Regions from separate parts of the Streptomyces sp. NPDC044719 genome, predicted to be linked through region 2. Evidence: riboswitches for the same ligand, from Rfam matches in the RefSeq annotation. Region 2 holds a riboswitch; each other region holds the start of a gene.
The links. A riboswitch is a leader RNA that binds a small molecule or an ion and turns the genes downstream of it on or off. The one in region 2 is predicted to bind cobalamin.
Positions count from the first base shown of each region.

Region 1: linked by a shared signal. The riboswitch ahead of AC07DF_RS04215 (ribonucleoside-diphosphate reductase subunit alpha) and the one ahead of AC07DF_RS23345 (prenyltransferase/squalene oxidase repeat-containing protein) in region 2 are both predicted to bind cobalamin.
Region 3: linked by a shared signal. The riboswitch ahead of AC07DF_RS20465 (cobalamin biosynthesis protein) and the one ahead of AC07DF_RS23345 (prenyltransferase/squalene oxidase repeat-containing protein) in region 2 are both predicted to bind cobalamin.
Region 4: linked by a shared signal. The riboswitch ahead of cobN (cobaltochelatase subunit CobN) and the one ahead of AC07DF_RS23345 (prenyltransferase/squalene oxidase repeat-containing protein) in region 2 are both predicted to bind cobalamin.

Region 1 covers NZ_JBWKHE010000001.1:889,849-893,398, reverse strand. The annotation lists gene AC07DF_RS04220 (NACHT domain-containing protein) at 1-1,203, opposite strand, end outside; cobalamin riboswitch at 1,412-1,537, shown strand; gene AC07DF_RS04215 (ribonucleoside-diphosphate reductase subunit alpha) at 1,660-3,550, shown strand, end outside.
Region 2 covers NZ_JBWKHE010000005.1:702,870-706,419, forward strand. The annotation lists gene AC07DF_RS23330 (helix-turn-helix domain-containing protein) at 1-48, shown strand, start outside; gene AC07DF_RS23335 (SAM-dependent methyltransferase) at 66-881, opposite strand; gene AC07DF_RS23340 (phosphotransferase) at 915-1,592, opposite strand; cobalamin riboswitch at 1,631-1,763, shown strand; gene AC07DF_RS23345 (prenyltransferase/squalene oxidase repeat-containing protein) at 1,888-3,099, shown strand; gene AC07DF_RS23350 (SCO2322 family protein) at 3,096-3,550, shown strand, end outside.
Region 3 covers NZ_JBWKHE010000005.1:62,143-65,692, reverse strand. The annotation lists gene AC07DF_RS20470 (cobyric acid synthase) at 1-732, opposite strand, end outside; gene AC07DF_RS20465 (cobalamin biosynthesis protein) at 729-1,670, opposite strand; cobalamin riboswitch at 1,772-1,910, opposite strand; gene AC07DF_RS20460 (hypothetical protein) at 2,375-2,596, opposite strand; gene AC07DF_RS20455 (inorganic phosphate transporter) at 2,632-3,550, opposite strand, start outside.
Region 4 covers NZ_JBWKHE010000002.1:723,105-726,654, forward strand. The annotation lists gene AC07DF_RS10045 (precorrin-8X methylmutase) at 1-157, opposite strand, end outside; gene cobG (precorrin-3B synthase) at 171-1,457, opposite strand; cobalamin riboswitch at 1,502-1,653, shown strand; gene cobN (cobaltochelatase subunit CobN) at 1,724-3,550, shown strand, end outside.

The sequences.
Region 1 (3,550 bases), on a different contig from region 2:
GTCCAACAGCCACAACCGAAGCGTGCTCCGGTCCCGGCTGCGGGTGTTCAGACGCTTCGGGTCGTCGGTCGGGCGGTCACGTTCGAGGGCGCCGTGCCGGTGCAGTTCACGGGCGATCTGCAGGTAGACGGGTGATTCGGTCACCTCCGCCGTCTCCACGATCCAGTCCACGCGGCGCTCGTCCGTCTCCGGTACGGAGGCTTTGACGAATTGCAGCGCCTCCTCCTCGCTCAGCGGTTCCAGCTCCACGATCGCGGCGGGCGTGGTGTCCAGAGGACTGTGCGGCCGGGAGGCGATGACCACCGGCAGCCGCTCCTCATAGGCGCGTTCGATGGCACACCGGATGATGTTGTCACGGTTCTGCTGAAGACCGCCGTCGAGAAGAGCCTCTTCGAGTCCGTCGGCGATGACGACCAGCTTGTCGTCGGCGAGCAGTTGCTGCCAGACCCGCTCGATCTTGGTACGGGCCAGAATGCCCTGCGGCGCCACCTCGGCGAAACGCTGCTTGGCCATGCGCTCGAAGTTCAGATCGGTCCCGCCGTCGGCGTCCCGGAGCCGGATCGGCACGGGCACGGCACGCTGCCGGGCCAGTAGTTCGGTGAGCCGCACAAGGACGGCGGTCTTCCCCGTGCCGACACCGCCCACGAGCAGATAGGGCCGACGGGTGCCGCGCTCCCTCAGCCGTTGGGCGATGACCTGCGCGAGCTCCTCGCGACCCACGATCTCGGTGGAGTCCTGCCCCGCCGTGAGCACGAGCTTGTGCGGGTCCTTGCGGGCCTTCACGAGGTATCGCCGTTTGTTCCAGCTGTACCACCAGAACAGGAAGAGCGCGGCGGCGACCGAAGCGGTGAGGGCCGGGCCGATGAAACGCACCAAGGCGTCGAGCCCCGGCTCCTTCTGCCATCTCTCGACCGACGTCTCCCCGTCGGTGACCAGCATGTGCACGCCGGCCCCGATCCAGCCGAAGACAACGAGGGCGCCGACCGCCCACACCATCCGGAGCACGTTGGTGTAGGAGAACCACCTGCGCCACTTCCTGGGCCGGGTGGTGCCGCGGCGTGCCTCGAGGCGGATGGTCACGCTGTGCCAGTAGCCGACGACGACGCGGCTGGTCCATCTCGCCGCCCGTCGCAGATCCAGCGTGGCCATCGGCGCGTTGTGGGGCCGCTCCTTGCCCGGTGTGCGACGGACGACCCTCGTCATGGTGAGTACTCCCTCCGAGGGCGATCTTCTTCCCAGTACGGAGGACCCGCGGACGTCGGCACCTACTTCCATGGAAGCACTCCCCGCACGCCGCGCAACCCGATGGAGAAACGCCGACAGGGCATCACTCTTCTCGCCTGTCAGCTGACGCTCCGACACCAGCGCGACACAACATCTGGGGGTGCCACCCGAACCCAGCACAAGATGTATGCTCGTGCTCGCTGTCGCCGCAGGGGAATCCGGTGCGAATCCGGAACTGTCCCGCAACGGTGTACTTGTGCATGTTTCGTGCACGAGCGTCAGTCCGAGGACCTGCCGACAGCGCACCCGGCCGTCCGGCCGGGGTGCCCTGACGTCCGGGCCTCGTGGAATGGGCCGGTGGACGCGACGCCGTGTGCGCTCGTGTGCTGCCCCTGCCCTGCGCGAGGCCCCTTGCCGAGCGAGGGAGAGCCCCACGTGACCATCGCGCCAGCCGAACCGGTCTCAGCTTCCGAAGACGAGCACGACGGTCCCGGTGCCGCGCTGCTGCGGACCCTGACCGAGCTGACCGCCGATCTCCCCGACGCCGACCCCGGCCGGGTCGCCGCCGCCGCCCTGCGCGGCCGGTCCGCGCGGGCGGACGAGACGGAGCTGCGCGAGCTCGCGACGGAGTCGGCCGCCGGCCTCATCTCCGAGGACCCCGCCTACTCCCGGCTGGCCGCGCGCCTGCTGACGATCGGCATCCGCGAGGAGGCCGCCTCCCAGGGCGTCACGTCCTTCACCGAGTCCGTCGCGGCCGGCCACCGGGAGGGCCTGATCTCCGACCGGACCGCCGAGTTCGTGCGCGTCCACGCCGCCCGGCTCGACGCGCTGATCGACCGGGCCGCCGACGACCGCTTCGGCTACTTCGGCCTGCGGACGCTGCACAGCCGCTACCTGCTCCGCCACCCGATCACCCGCAAGGTCGTCGAGACGCCCCAGCACTTCATGCTGCGCGTCGCCGCCGGCCTCGCCGAGGACGACACGGCACATTCCGTCGACGAGGTCGCCGCGCTCTACGGCCTCATGAGCCGCCTCGACTACCTCCCCTCCTCCCCCACCCTCTTCAACTCCGGCACCCGGCACCCCCAGATGTCGTCCTGCTACCTCCTCGACTCCCCCAAGGACGAGCTGGACTCGATCTACGACCGGTACCACCAGGTGGCGCGGCTGTCGAAGCACGCGGGCGGCATCGGTCTTTCGTACTCCCGTATCCGTGCGCGCGGTTCGCTGATCCGCGGCACCAACGGCCACTCCAACGGCATCGTCCCGTTCCTGAAGACCCTCGACGCCTCGGTCGCCGCCGTGAACCAGGGCGGTCGCCGCAAGGGCGCGGCCGCGGTCTATCTGGAGACCTGGCACTCCGACATCGAGGAGTTCCTGGAGCTGCGCGACAACACCGGCGAGGACGCCCGCCGTACGCACAACCTGAACCTGGCGCACTGGGTGCCCGACGAGTTCATGCGGCGGGTGAACGCCGACGGGCAGTGGTCGCTGTTCTCCCCCTCGGACGTGCCCGAGCTGGTCGACCTGTACGGCGAGGAGTTCGACGCCGCGTACCGGGTGGCCGAGGCGAAGGGCCTGGCGAAGAAGAACCTGCCCGCCCGTGAGCTGTACGGCCGCATGATGCGCGCCCTCGCGCAGACCGGCAACGGCTGGATGACCTTCAAGGACGCCGCCAACCGCACCGCCAACCAGACGGCCGAGCCGGGCCACGTCGTCCACTCCTCCAACCTCTGCACGGAGATCCTCGAGGTCACCAGCGACGGGGAGACGGCGGTCTGCAACCTGGGCTCGGTCAACCTGGGTTCCTTTGCCGACACATCGACCGGCGACCTCGACTGGGAGCGTCTGGACGAGACCGTCCGTACGGCCGTCACGTTCCTCGACCGGGTCGTGGACATCAACTTCTACCCGACCGAGCAGGCGGGCCGCTCCAATGCCCGCTGGCGTCCGGTCGGCCTCGGCGCGATGGGCCTTCAGGACGTCTTCTTCAAGCTGCGCCTGCCCTTCGACTCGCCCGAGGCCAAGGCGCTCTCCACCCGTATCGCCGAGCGCATCATGCTCGCCGCGTACGAGGCCTCCGCCGACCTCGCCGAGCGCAACGGACCGCTTCCCGCCTGGGAGAAGACCCGTACGGCCCGGGGCGTGCTGCACCCCGACCACTACGACGTGGAGCTGACCTGGCCGGAGCGCTGGGCGGCCCTGCGCGAGCGCATCGCCACGACCGGCATGCGCAACTCCCTGCTCCTCGCCATCGCGCCCACGGCCACCATCGCCTCCATCGCGGGCGTGTACGAGTGCATCGAGCCGCAGGTGTCCAACCTGT
Region 2 (3,550 bases):
CCGGACGAGACTCCGACCATCCTGCACCGCATACTTCAGGAGACCTGAGCGAGGCTCCCCGGGGTTCAGCGCTTGAGGGCGACACCGCCGTACTGGTGCACCTCCGCCGGCAGGCCCAGGGCCTCGGCGTCGGGACGCCAGCGCGAGCAGGACGTGACGCCCGGCTCCAGCAGCTCCAGACCGTCGAAGTAGCGGGCGATCTGCTCGGGGCTGCGCAGGATGTACGGGATCGAGCCGCCGTCGTTGTACTGCCCGATGGCCCGGAGGTAGTCCTCGCTGGTGTCGGTGCTGTCGTACTGGACGAGGTAGCTGCCGGACGGCAGGGCGTCCACCAGCTCCGCCACGATCGAGCGCGCCTCGTCGTGGTCCTCGATGTGGCCGAGGATGCCCATCAGCATGAGCGCGACGGGCTGGTCGAAGTCCAGCGTCTTACCGGCTTCCCGGACGATCGTGCTGGGCTTGCGCAGGTCGGCGTCGACGTAGTTGGTGACGCCTTCCGGTGTGCTGGTGAGCAGCGCGCGGGCGTGGGCCAGCACCAGCGGGTCGTTGTCGACGTAGACGATCCGGCTCTCCGGGGCCACCCGCTGGGCGATCTGGTGGGTGTTGTCCACGTTGGGCAGCCCGGTGCCGATGTCCAGGAACTGGCGGATGCCCTCTTCGGCGGCGAGATGGCGAACGGCGCGGGCGAGGAAGTAGCGAGCGGCGCGCGCCCCGGTCTCGATCCCGGGGAAGATCTCGCGGAACGCGTCACCGGCCACACGGTCGACTTCGTAGTTGTCCTTCCCGCCCAGCCAGTAGTTCCAGATCCGCGCCGAGTGCGGAACCGAGGTATCGATCTTGGAGAGCGGCTCCTGCTCGGAGTTCCCCGCCTGATCAGTCATGGACGCTCCTGCGTGTGGTCGTGGAGCTTCACGTTAACCGGTTTGCCTCACGGACAGGATCAACTCCTCGGCGTGGTGCAGCAGTTCGACCTCCCTGCCGCTCATGGTCGGATTGCCGGCCCGCCGGCGCAGCGCCTCCGTCAGGTTCGGCCGCGTGAGCGGGGTCGGGCCCGCGAGGAGGGCGGCCAGCATGGTGCGGGCGGCCGTGGCCAGGGGGTCGCCGGAGACGGCGGCCTGGGCGAGGATCACCGCCGACGCCGCCCAGTCCAGCCCCGGGTCGCCCTCCTCCGTGTTGGACCAGTCGATGACGCGCGGCCCCTCGGGCGTGAGCATCACGTTCTCCGGGTGGAGGTCCAGGTGGAGGACGCGGGCCGCCGGGTCGGTGGAGTGCAGGGCGGGGACGGTGTGCAGGTCGCGCAGGAGCCCGGCCAGGATCGAACCGGCCTCCGCCACCTCCAGCGTGCCCGCCAGACAGGCCTGGAGCATGGTCGGGCCGGAGAGCCGCTCCATCACCAGGTCGGAGCGCGAGCCGGTCGGGCGCACCCGGGGCACCGGATAGCCGTGGGAACGCACGTGCTCCATCACCGCACCCTCGGCCGCCGCGTCGCCCCCGCCCTCCCGTTCCCGGCGCAGCACCCAGATCTCGTCGATCTCGTACACGTCGGCGCGGCGGCCCGAGCCGAGGAGCCTTCCCGGTGGTGTCGTCGCCATGGGCCGAAGTTACCCGGCCGTACGGCGCCCTCGGCCCGTTTTTGACGTGCGGGTACAGTAAGCGGGTCGTCATCACACCCGTACAGGGGGAAGCCGGTGCAATTCCGGCGCTGACCCGCAACCGTGAACCGCCCGCCGAGGCAGGCGGTGAGCCGGATCGCCCCGTACGGATCGTGACCGGCTCACGTGCCCGGCAGCCCGCCGGTGCACGGCACCGTCGAGGTATACGGAGCCGAGCCGCCCGGGGGTGCCCCGTGCTGCCCGACTCCCCCACAGGGAGAGGCACCCGCCGATCATGAACGTCCGCCGCAGCGCCGCGGTCCTGGCCGCAGTCGCCGTGATCGGCGCCGCCACCCCGGCCGCCGCCGACCCGTCCCCGTCACCGTCCCAGGCGTTCCCCTCCGCCCTGTACGGGGGCAAGGACCCGAAGTTCGACGGCGTCTGGCGCCAGTCGCTCGCCTTCCTCGCGCAGGACACGGTGGGTGTGAAGCCCGCCGGAAAGTCCGTCCAGTGGCTGGTCCGGCAGCAGTGCGAGGACGGCGGGTTCGCCTCTTACCGCCCCGACCCCACCGCCGCGTGCGACGCCAAGACCATGCTGGACACCAACGCCACGGCCGCCGCCGTCCAGGCCCTGGCCACGCTCGGCGGTCAGGACGCCGTCACCGGCAAGGCCGTCGGCTGGCTGAAGTCCGTCCAGAACAAGGACGGCGGCTGGGGCTACTCGCCCGGCGGCGCCAGCGACACCAACTCCACGTCCGTCGTCATAGGCGCGCTGACCGCCGTCGGCGAGAAGCCGGACCAGGTCGAGAAGGGCGGGAAGTCGCCCCTCGACGCCCTGCTGAAGCTCGCCCTGCCCTGCGGCGGGGACGGTGACGGCGCCTTCGCGTTCCAGCCGGACAAGAAGGGCAAGCTGGCGGCCAACGCGGACGCCACGGCGGCGGGTGTGCTGGGCACGCTGGGCACGGGCATGGTGGTGAAGCCCGGCAGTACCAAGTCCGACGCCACCTGCGCCAAGCCAGGGACACCGGAGCAGGCGGCGGCCAACGGTGCCGCCTACCTCACGAAGGCCCTCACCAAGGACGACGGCCACCTCACCTCGGCCCTCGCCGGTGCGGACCCCCAGCCCGACCACGGCAACACCGCCGACGCGGTCGTCGCGCTCGCCGCACGGGGCGACACCGCACAGGCCGAGAAGTCCCTGGCCTGGCTGGAGAAGAACTCCGCGACCTGGGCCGCCCAGAACGGCCCCGCCGCCTACGCCCAGCTGATCCTCGCCGCGCACGCGACCGGCGCGAACCCGCGCGACTTCGGCGGCACGGACCTGGTGAAGCAGCTCAACGCGACGGGCCCGGCCCCGCAGGCCCCCGAACAGCCTTCGGCTGCCGACACGAAGGACGACGCGAAGTCGGACTTCTTCGGCGTCTGGTGGTACGTCGGGGTCTGCCTCGTCGCCGGTATCGGCATCGGCTTCCTCTTCACCGGCCGCAAGAAGAGGCAGCAGTCATGATCCGCCGGGCCGTTCTCCTCCTGCTGGCCTCGCTCCTGCTCATCGCGGGCGCGGGCCAGGCCCAGGCCGCCGGATACCGGTACTGGTCGTTCTGGGACCGCGACGGCGACCGCTGGGTCTACGCCACCCAGGGCCCGTCCATGGCCCGCCCCTCGGACGGCGACGTCCAGGGCTTCCGCTTCGCGGTGAGCGAGGACTCCGCCGAGGCGGCCCGGCCGCGCGGCACGGCCGACTTCGAGACCATCTGCGCGAAGACCCCCGCGCAGGACGGCAAGAAGCGGGTGGCGCTCGTCATCGACCCCGGCACGAAGACGGACGCCCCGCAGGGCGAGACCCCGCCCCCCGCCCGGACGGCCTGTGCCCGGGTCTCCCCCGACGCGACCACGGCAGATGCCCTCGCGACGGTCGCCAAGCCGCTGCGCTACGACACGAACGCCCTGCTGTGCGCGAT
Region 3 (3,550 bases), 640 kb from region 2:
CAGGGAGACGCGCAGCCCGTCCTCCTCGTCGATCCCGAGCCCGTGCCTAAACGGCAGAACGCCGTACGTCTGCCGCCCGGTGAGGCCGTGCAGCATGTCGAGCCCCGGCTCCAGCAGGGAGACGTCCCCACGGAACTTGTTCACGAGGAACCCGGCGACACACTCCTGGTCCTCGCGTGACAGCAGGGCGACGGTCCCGAAGAACGAGGCGAAGACCCCGCCCCGGTCGATGTCGCCGACGACGAGCACGGGGAGGCCTGCGTTGCGGGCGATCCCCATGTTGACGATGTCCGTCCGCCGCAGATTGATCTCCGCCGGCGAACCGGCCCCCTCACAGATCACCGCGTCATACGTGCCCCGCAACCGCTCCAGGCAGTCCAGCACCGTCCCGAGCAGCCGCTGCTGCCGCCCCCCGTGGTACCCGCGGGCACTGAGCTCCCCGACCGGCTTGCCCAGCAGCACGACCTGACTGCTCTGCTCGCCGCCGGGCTTGAGCAGCACGGGATTCATCAACGCGGTCGGCTCCACGCGGCACGCCTGCGCCTGCATGGCCTGCGCCCGCCCGATCTCGGCGCCTTCCCGCGTCACGAACGAATTCAGGGACATGTTCTGCGCCTTGAAGGGCGCGACCTTGACGCCCTGCCGCACCAGCCACCGGCAGATCCCGGCGGTCACGACGCTCTTGCCGGCGTCGGAGGTGGTACCGGCGACGAGAAGCCCACCGCCCGTCATGACGTACGCCCCTTCACGATGTGGCGCGCGGCGACACAGACGCCGAGCGCGAGCCAGCCGACACGCCTGGACAGCCGTACGGCCCGTTCGATGTCCCGGGTTTTGACACCGTGCCCCGCGCCGTTGAGGACGGGCCGGTGCTCGACCCGCCCGCCGTAGGACAGGGTTCCGCCGAGCCGCACCCCGAGCGCCCCCGCGAACGAGGCCTCCACGGGCCCTGCGTTGGGGCTCGGATGCTTGGCGGCATCGGCACGCCAGGCCGTCACGGCTCCGCGTGGATCGCCCCCGGCCACGGCCGCGAGCACGGCGGTCAGCCGGGCCCCTGGCCACCCCACGACATCGTCCAGCCGCGCGGAGGCCCACCCGTAGCGCCGGTACCGCGCCGACTTGTGCCCGACCATGGCGTCGAGGGTGTTGACGGCCCGGAACCCGAGAAGCCCCGGCACGCCACCCATGGCGCCCCACACGAGCGCCCCCACGACGGCGTCGGAGGTGTTCTCCGCGACGGACTCGACGACGGCCCGGGCGATCCCGTCGGCGTCCAGGGCCTGCGGATCCCGTCCGCACAGATGCGGCAGCCGCGCACGGGCCGCGTCGACGTCCCCGGCCTCCAGGGCGCGCCCGATGGCCTGCGCCTCCCGCGCGAGTGAAGTCCCCCCGACGACGGCCCAGGTGGCGACAGCGGTCAGTCCGACCGACGCGGGGGCGGACGTACGCACCGCACGCGCGGCGACGGCCCCCAGCGCGGCGGCCCCGCCCGCGCACACCACGGTGTGCAGCGCGCCCCACCCCCGGTGGTCCCGCCACAGCACCCGCTCCACGGCACGCGCGGCCCGCCCGAACCCGGCGACCGGATGCCCCCGGCGAGGATCGCCGAGCAGCAGATCACCGATCAGACCGACGGCGGCACCGTACGCGTGAACGCGACCGGCACCCATGGGCTCAGCCGGCCACGGGGGCGGACAATGGTGGGGTACTGACCCTCGATCGGCAGCCGAACATGGCGATATGTCCTCACTCAGGGTGTCCACGCCCTGGTTCGACGAGACCGGCGGTGAGAGTTCCTGGCTCCCGGGGGTTGTTACCCCGGTGACAGTGGCGGGACCGCGCCGGACTTCCACCGGCTTCCTCTCCTGCCGCCGTATTGGCCCCGGCAGTCCACCACGGCCGCGAACAGCCGTCAACTTGCCGTTGACCTGCGAGAGGAGAGTGTGGACAAGCCCACACCGCGCTAACACGCCGCTCCGCTCCCGGGGACCGGCTCGGCTCCGCGGCGGCCCGGGTCCGCTCCGCCGACGGCACTCCCGCCGGCTCCGGATTCCTGCGGCCCGACGCGGCGATACGGGACGGCCGGTCACCGTTGCCGCGACCGTGCGAAGGCCAGGGCGCCCGCGAGTTCGCTTTCTGTGGAATGCCGACACGGCGCGCCGATGGTGAGCCGGTGGGGCCGGCCATCGAGAGCGACGCCGACATCTCCGTGAGTCCTGGCCGACGACGGAACCCTGCTGAGCGACGGCGGCCCCTCGAGACGCCGGCGACGGCCGGCGCGGACACCGGCTCCCCCTGCCCCTGAACCCCCGCCCACGACAACCGGGCGGCCCAGGACCAAAGCCCCGTGCCGCCCGGCGACAGACGATCGTGGTCAGGCCACGATCAGATAGATCCCGTACCCCACAGCCGCCGCACACGCCGCGAAGCACGCATACGCGCCCGTCACCGCGAGCCCCGCGGACCCGCCCGCCGCCACCGCACGCTCGCGGCGCGACAGGCCGGTGATGCCGAGGGTGAACAGGCCGACGAGGAGAACGGTGGCCACGAGGCTGACGCCGAAGACGGAGCCGAGGGTCGCCCAGTCGATCTTCATCTCAGAGATTCTTCCTTGTCACCGGGTGGGCGGGATCAGACCGAGGTGGTCGTGGTGGAGGGCTTGCGATCGGCCTGGGCCGGGATCGTGGCGGCCAGCTCCTCGGACGGGCCCGCCGGAGGCGGCGTCACCGCGGCGATGGCGGTGGTCACGACGCCGGCCGGCTCCTCGTCGACCTCGTTGACGTTCGTGTGGTCGACGACCTCGCGGCGCGACAGCTTCCAGATCACCGCGCTGGAGGCGACCAGGAAGATCGCCACGACCGCCGTGCCCCAGTTCCCGAAGCCGGTCACGTACTCGGCGAGCGCACCCACCAGGGCCGCCGCCGGCAGCGTCAGACCCCAGGCGACGAACATCCGCGTCGCCGTCGACCAGCGGACCACGCCGCCCTTGCGGCCGAGCCCCGCGCCCATCACCGCGCCGGACACGGAGTGGGTGGTGGAGAGGGAGAAGCCGAGGTGCGAGGAGGCCAGGATGACCGTCGCCGCGCTGGTCTGGGCGGCGAAGCCCTGCTGCGGCTGGAGGTCGGTCAGGCCCTTGCCCATGGTGCGGATGATGCGCCAGCCGCCGAGGTAGGTGCCGAGCGCGATGGCGATACCCGCGGAGAGGATGACCCACATGGGCGGGTCGGAGTCGGGGGCGACGGCGCCGCCGGCGACCAGGGCGAGGGTGATGACACCCATCGTCTTCTGGGCGTCGTTGGTGCCGTGGGCCAGCGAGACCAGGCCCGCGGAGGCGATCTGGCCGGCCCGGTAGCCCTTCTTGGAGGCCTCGCCGTCGGCCTTCTTGCCGAGGGAGTAGGTCAACCGGGTGCCGAGCATCGCCGCGATGCCCGCGACCAGCGGGGCGGCGATCGCCGGGATCAGCACCTTGGTGACCAGCACGTCACCGTGCACCGCGCCGACGCCCGCCGAGGCGATCGTGGCACCGATCAGGCCGCCCATCAGGGCGTGC
Region 4 (3,550 bases), on a different contig from region 2:
GGACCGTGACCTGGCTGACGTCGGCGGGCAGGGACGCGAGGTCCGCCTCCGCGCGGATGGTGGCGAAGGACTGGCGGTAGATGGCCGGGCCGTCCTTCTCGTAGTCGTACGTGGTCACAGTGTCCTTCTCGCTGCCTTCGGTCGTCGTGGCGGTCATGTCGTCGCAGGGGTCATGAGGCGATCGCCGCCAGGGCGGCGGCGAGCCGGGCAGGGTCGTCCAGGGAGGTGGTCCGGGTTTTCCGGCTGCTCACGGCGGTGGAGAGCAGGTAGCCGCCTTCCGGAGCGGCGACCACGTCGACGCGGTCGCCCGGTGGGTGTCCGCAGCGGCGTTCACAGCCGGACCAGTACAAGGGGAGGCCACCCGGCTCGATCGCGTCGAGAGCCTCGGCCGCGTCGGTCCGTACGTCCGCCCGTGACTTGGCACATCCGGGCCTGCCGATACAGGCGCCGACGCGCAGCCAGGGGGACCCGGGGTCGGTGACGAGGCCGGTGGCGGCGAGTCTGGCGAGGGATTCGTCCGGGTCCGTTCCGTGTGTGGGAAGAACCACACCGCGCCACGGGGTGAGACGCAGCTCACCGGCGGCGACGTACGTCAATTCCCGCCACTGACGCGCCGAGAGCCGTCCCAGGGGAACGTGCACGGAGAGGCCGGCACCGAGGGGTCCCGGGGGCGGACCGGATGTGCGGCCGGTCTCCCGGTTCCGCCGCTCGTGCCGGACCCCCTCGGCCCGCAGTCGTTCACCGACCGCGTCGAGCAACTCCTCGCCGGAGAGGGACAGTTCCTCCACGCGCCAGACGCGGCCCCCGCTCGTCCGCGCCGCCTCCAGGAAGGCCTCCGCGGCCATCAACGCGGCCCGGGCCGCTTCCTCGGCACCGACGTGCAGCGCCTCTCCGGCTTTTCCGAGCGCGAGTTCCGCGCCACCGTCCGCCGTCGCCCGTACCGTCACATCGGCATCGAGTCCGGCCACGTCCCCGCGTCCGTCGTCCAGCGCGAACAGAAAACGCCCCGACAGGTCCCGCGCCGCCTCGCTCGCGCACAACGCCGCGTCCAGGGCCGTCAGCCAGGGGCGTACGTCCAGCACGCCCCGCCCGTCGAGACCGGACAGCGGCGAGGCCACGATGTTGCGCACCCGCTCGTGCCCGCGCGAGGGCAGCAGACCGGCCGCGTCCAGCGACTCGGCCAGCTCCCCGGCGCAGCCCTCGGGCAGACCCCGCAGTTGCGCGTTGCCGCGCGAGGTCAGATGCAGGTCTCCGTCGCCCAGCCGTTCGGCCACGTCCCCGAGCGTCTGCGCCTGCGCAACGGTCAGCACACCACCGGGAATCCGGACGCGAGCGAGTGCTCCGTCGTCCGCCGCGTGCAGCCGCAGCGTCCCCGGACAGGCATCACCGCGGTCGCGTGGGACCGCTGTGGCCTGGGTCGATGAGCGCTGGGCAGCCGTGGACATGGCGGCGAGCATACCTACCATCACACCTGGTGTATGCCGTGCCCTCTTCCCCTGGCACTTACTATGATCGCGGCGGATCATCCGGTCCGCCATCGCCACGACGGCGACAGGGGAGGAAGCCCGGTGCGAGTCCGGCGCGGTCCCGCCACTGTGAGTCCGGCCCATGCGGCCGGGCGAGTCAGGAACTCCCTTCCCCAGGCTCGGCCTCGTCCGAGCAGGGGAGACCCCATTTCGACACCACCCGGGGCGCGGACACCCCGAGGAAGGCCCGACGCCGCATGCTGCATTCATCCGGGGGACGACCCCCGCACCCCCGAATCTTGCTCCTGTCGACGTCCGACACTGACCTGCTGAGCGCCCGCGCGGCCGCCGGCCCGGTGTCCTACCGTTTCGCGAACCCCTCCCGGCTCGCCCTCGACGACCTCCCCGGCCTCCTCGACGGGGTCGACCTGGTCGTCGTACGCCTCCTCGGCGGTATCCGGGCCTGGCAGGACGGCCTCGACCTGCTCCTGGCCGACGGCCGCCCGGTGGTCGTCCTCACCGGCGAACAGGCTCCGGACGCCCAGCTGATGGAAACCTCCACCGTCCCCGTCGGCATCGCCGCCGAGGCGCACGCCTACCTCGCCCACGGCGGCCCGGCCAACCTGGAGCAACTCGCCCGCTTCCTCTCCGACACGGTCCTGCTCACCGGCCACGGCTTCGAGGCACCGGCGGCGGCACCCACCTGGGGACCGCTGGAGCGCACGCCCCGCGACGGCGCCGACGGTCCGACCGTCGCTGTGCTCTACTACCGGGCCCACCACATGAGCGGCAACACCGCCTTCGTGGCCGCCCTGTGCGACGCGATCGAGGACGGGGGCGGCCGGGCCCTGCCCCTGTACGTCGCCTCGCTGCGCGCCCCCGAGCCCGAGCTGATCGAGGAACTCCGCGCCGCCGACGTGATCATCACCACGGTCCTCGCCGCGGGCGGCACCAAGCCCGCCCAGGCATCGGCCGGCGGTGACGACGAGTCCTGGGACGCCGGTGCGCTCACCGAGCTGGACGTCCCGATCCTCCAGGCCCTGTGCCTCACGGGTTCGCGTGCCGCCTGGGAGGCGAACGACGAGGGCGTCTCCCCGCTCGACGCGGCCAGCCAGATCGCCGTCCCCGAGTTCGACGGCCGCCTCATCACCGTCCCGTTCTCCTTCAAGGAGATCGACGAGGACGGCCTCCCGGCCTACGTCGCCGACCCCGAGCGCGCGGCCCGCGTCGCCGGAATCGCCGTACGCCACGCCCGGCTCCGACACATCCGCCCCGCCGACAAGCGCCTCGCGCTGGTCCTCTCCGCCTACCCGACCAAGCACTCCCGCATCGGCAACGCGGTCGGCCTCGACACCCCCGCCAGCGCGGTGGCCCTGCTGCGGCGCCTGCGCGAGGAGGGCTACGACTTCGGCACGGACGCCGAGGTGCCGGGCCTGGCCTCCGGCGACGGCGACGAGCTGATCCGCGCGCTGATCGAGGCGGGCGGCCACGACCAGGACTGGCTCACCGAGGAGCAGCTCGCCCGCAACCCGGTGCGCATCCCGGCCGCCGACTACCGCCGCTGGTACGCCACGCTCCCCGAGGAACTGCGCACGGCGGTGGAGGAGCACTGGGGTCCCGCGCCCGGCGAGATGTTCGTCGACCGCAGCCGCAACCCGGAGGGCGACATCGTCCTCGCGGCCCTCCGCTTCGGCAACCTGCTGATCCTCATCCAGCCCCCGCGCGGCTTCGGCGAGAACCCGATCGCGATCTACCACGACCCGGACCTGCCGCCCTCCCACCACTACCTGGCCGCCTACCGCTGGATCGCCGCCCGCGCCGAGGACGGCGGCTTCGGCGCCGACGCGATGATCCACCTCGGCAAGCACGGCAACCTCGAGTGGCTGCCCGGCAAGAACGCCGGCCTGTCCGCCGCCTGCGGCCCCGACGCCGCCCTCGGCGACCTTCCCCTGATCTACCCGTTCCTGGTCAACGACCCCGGCGAGGGCACCCAGGCCAAGCGCCGCGTCCACGCCACCCTCGTCGACCACCTCGTCCCGCCCATGGCCCGCGCCGACTCCTACGGTGACATCGCGCGCCTGGAG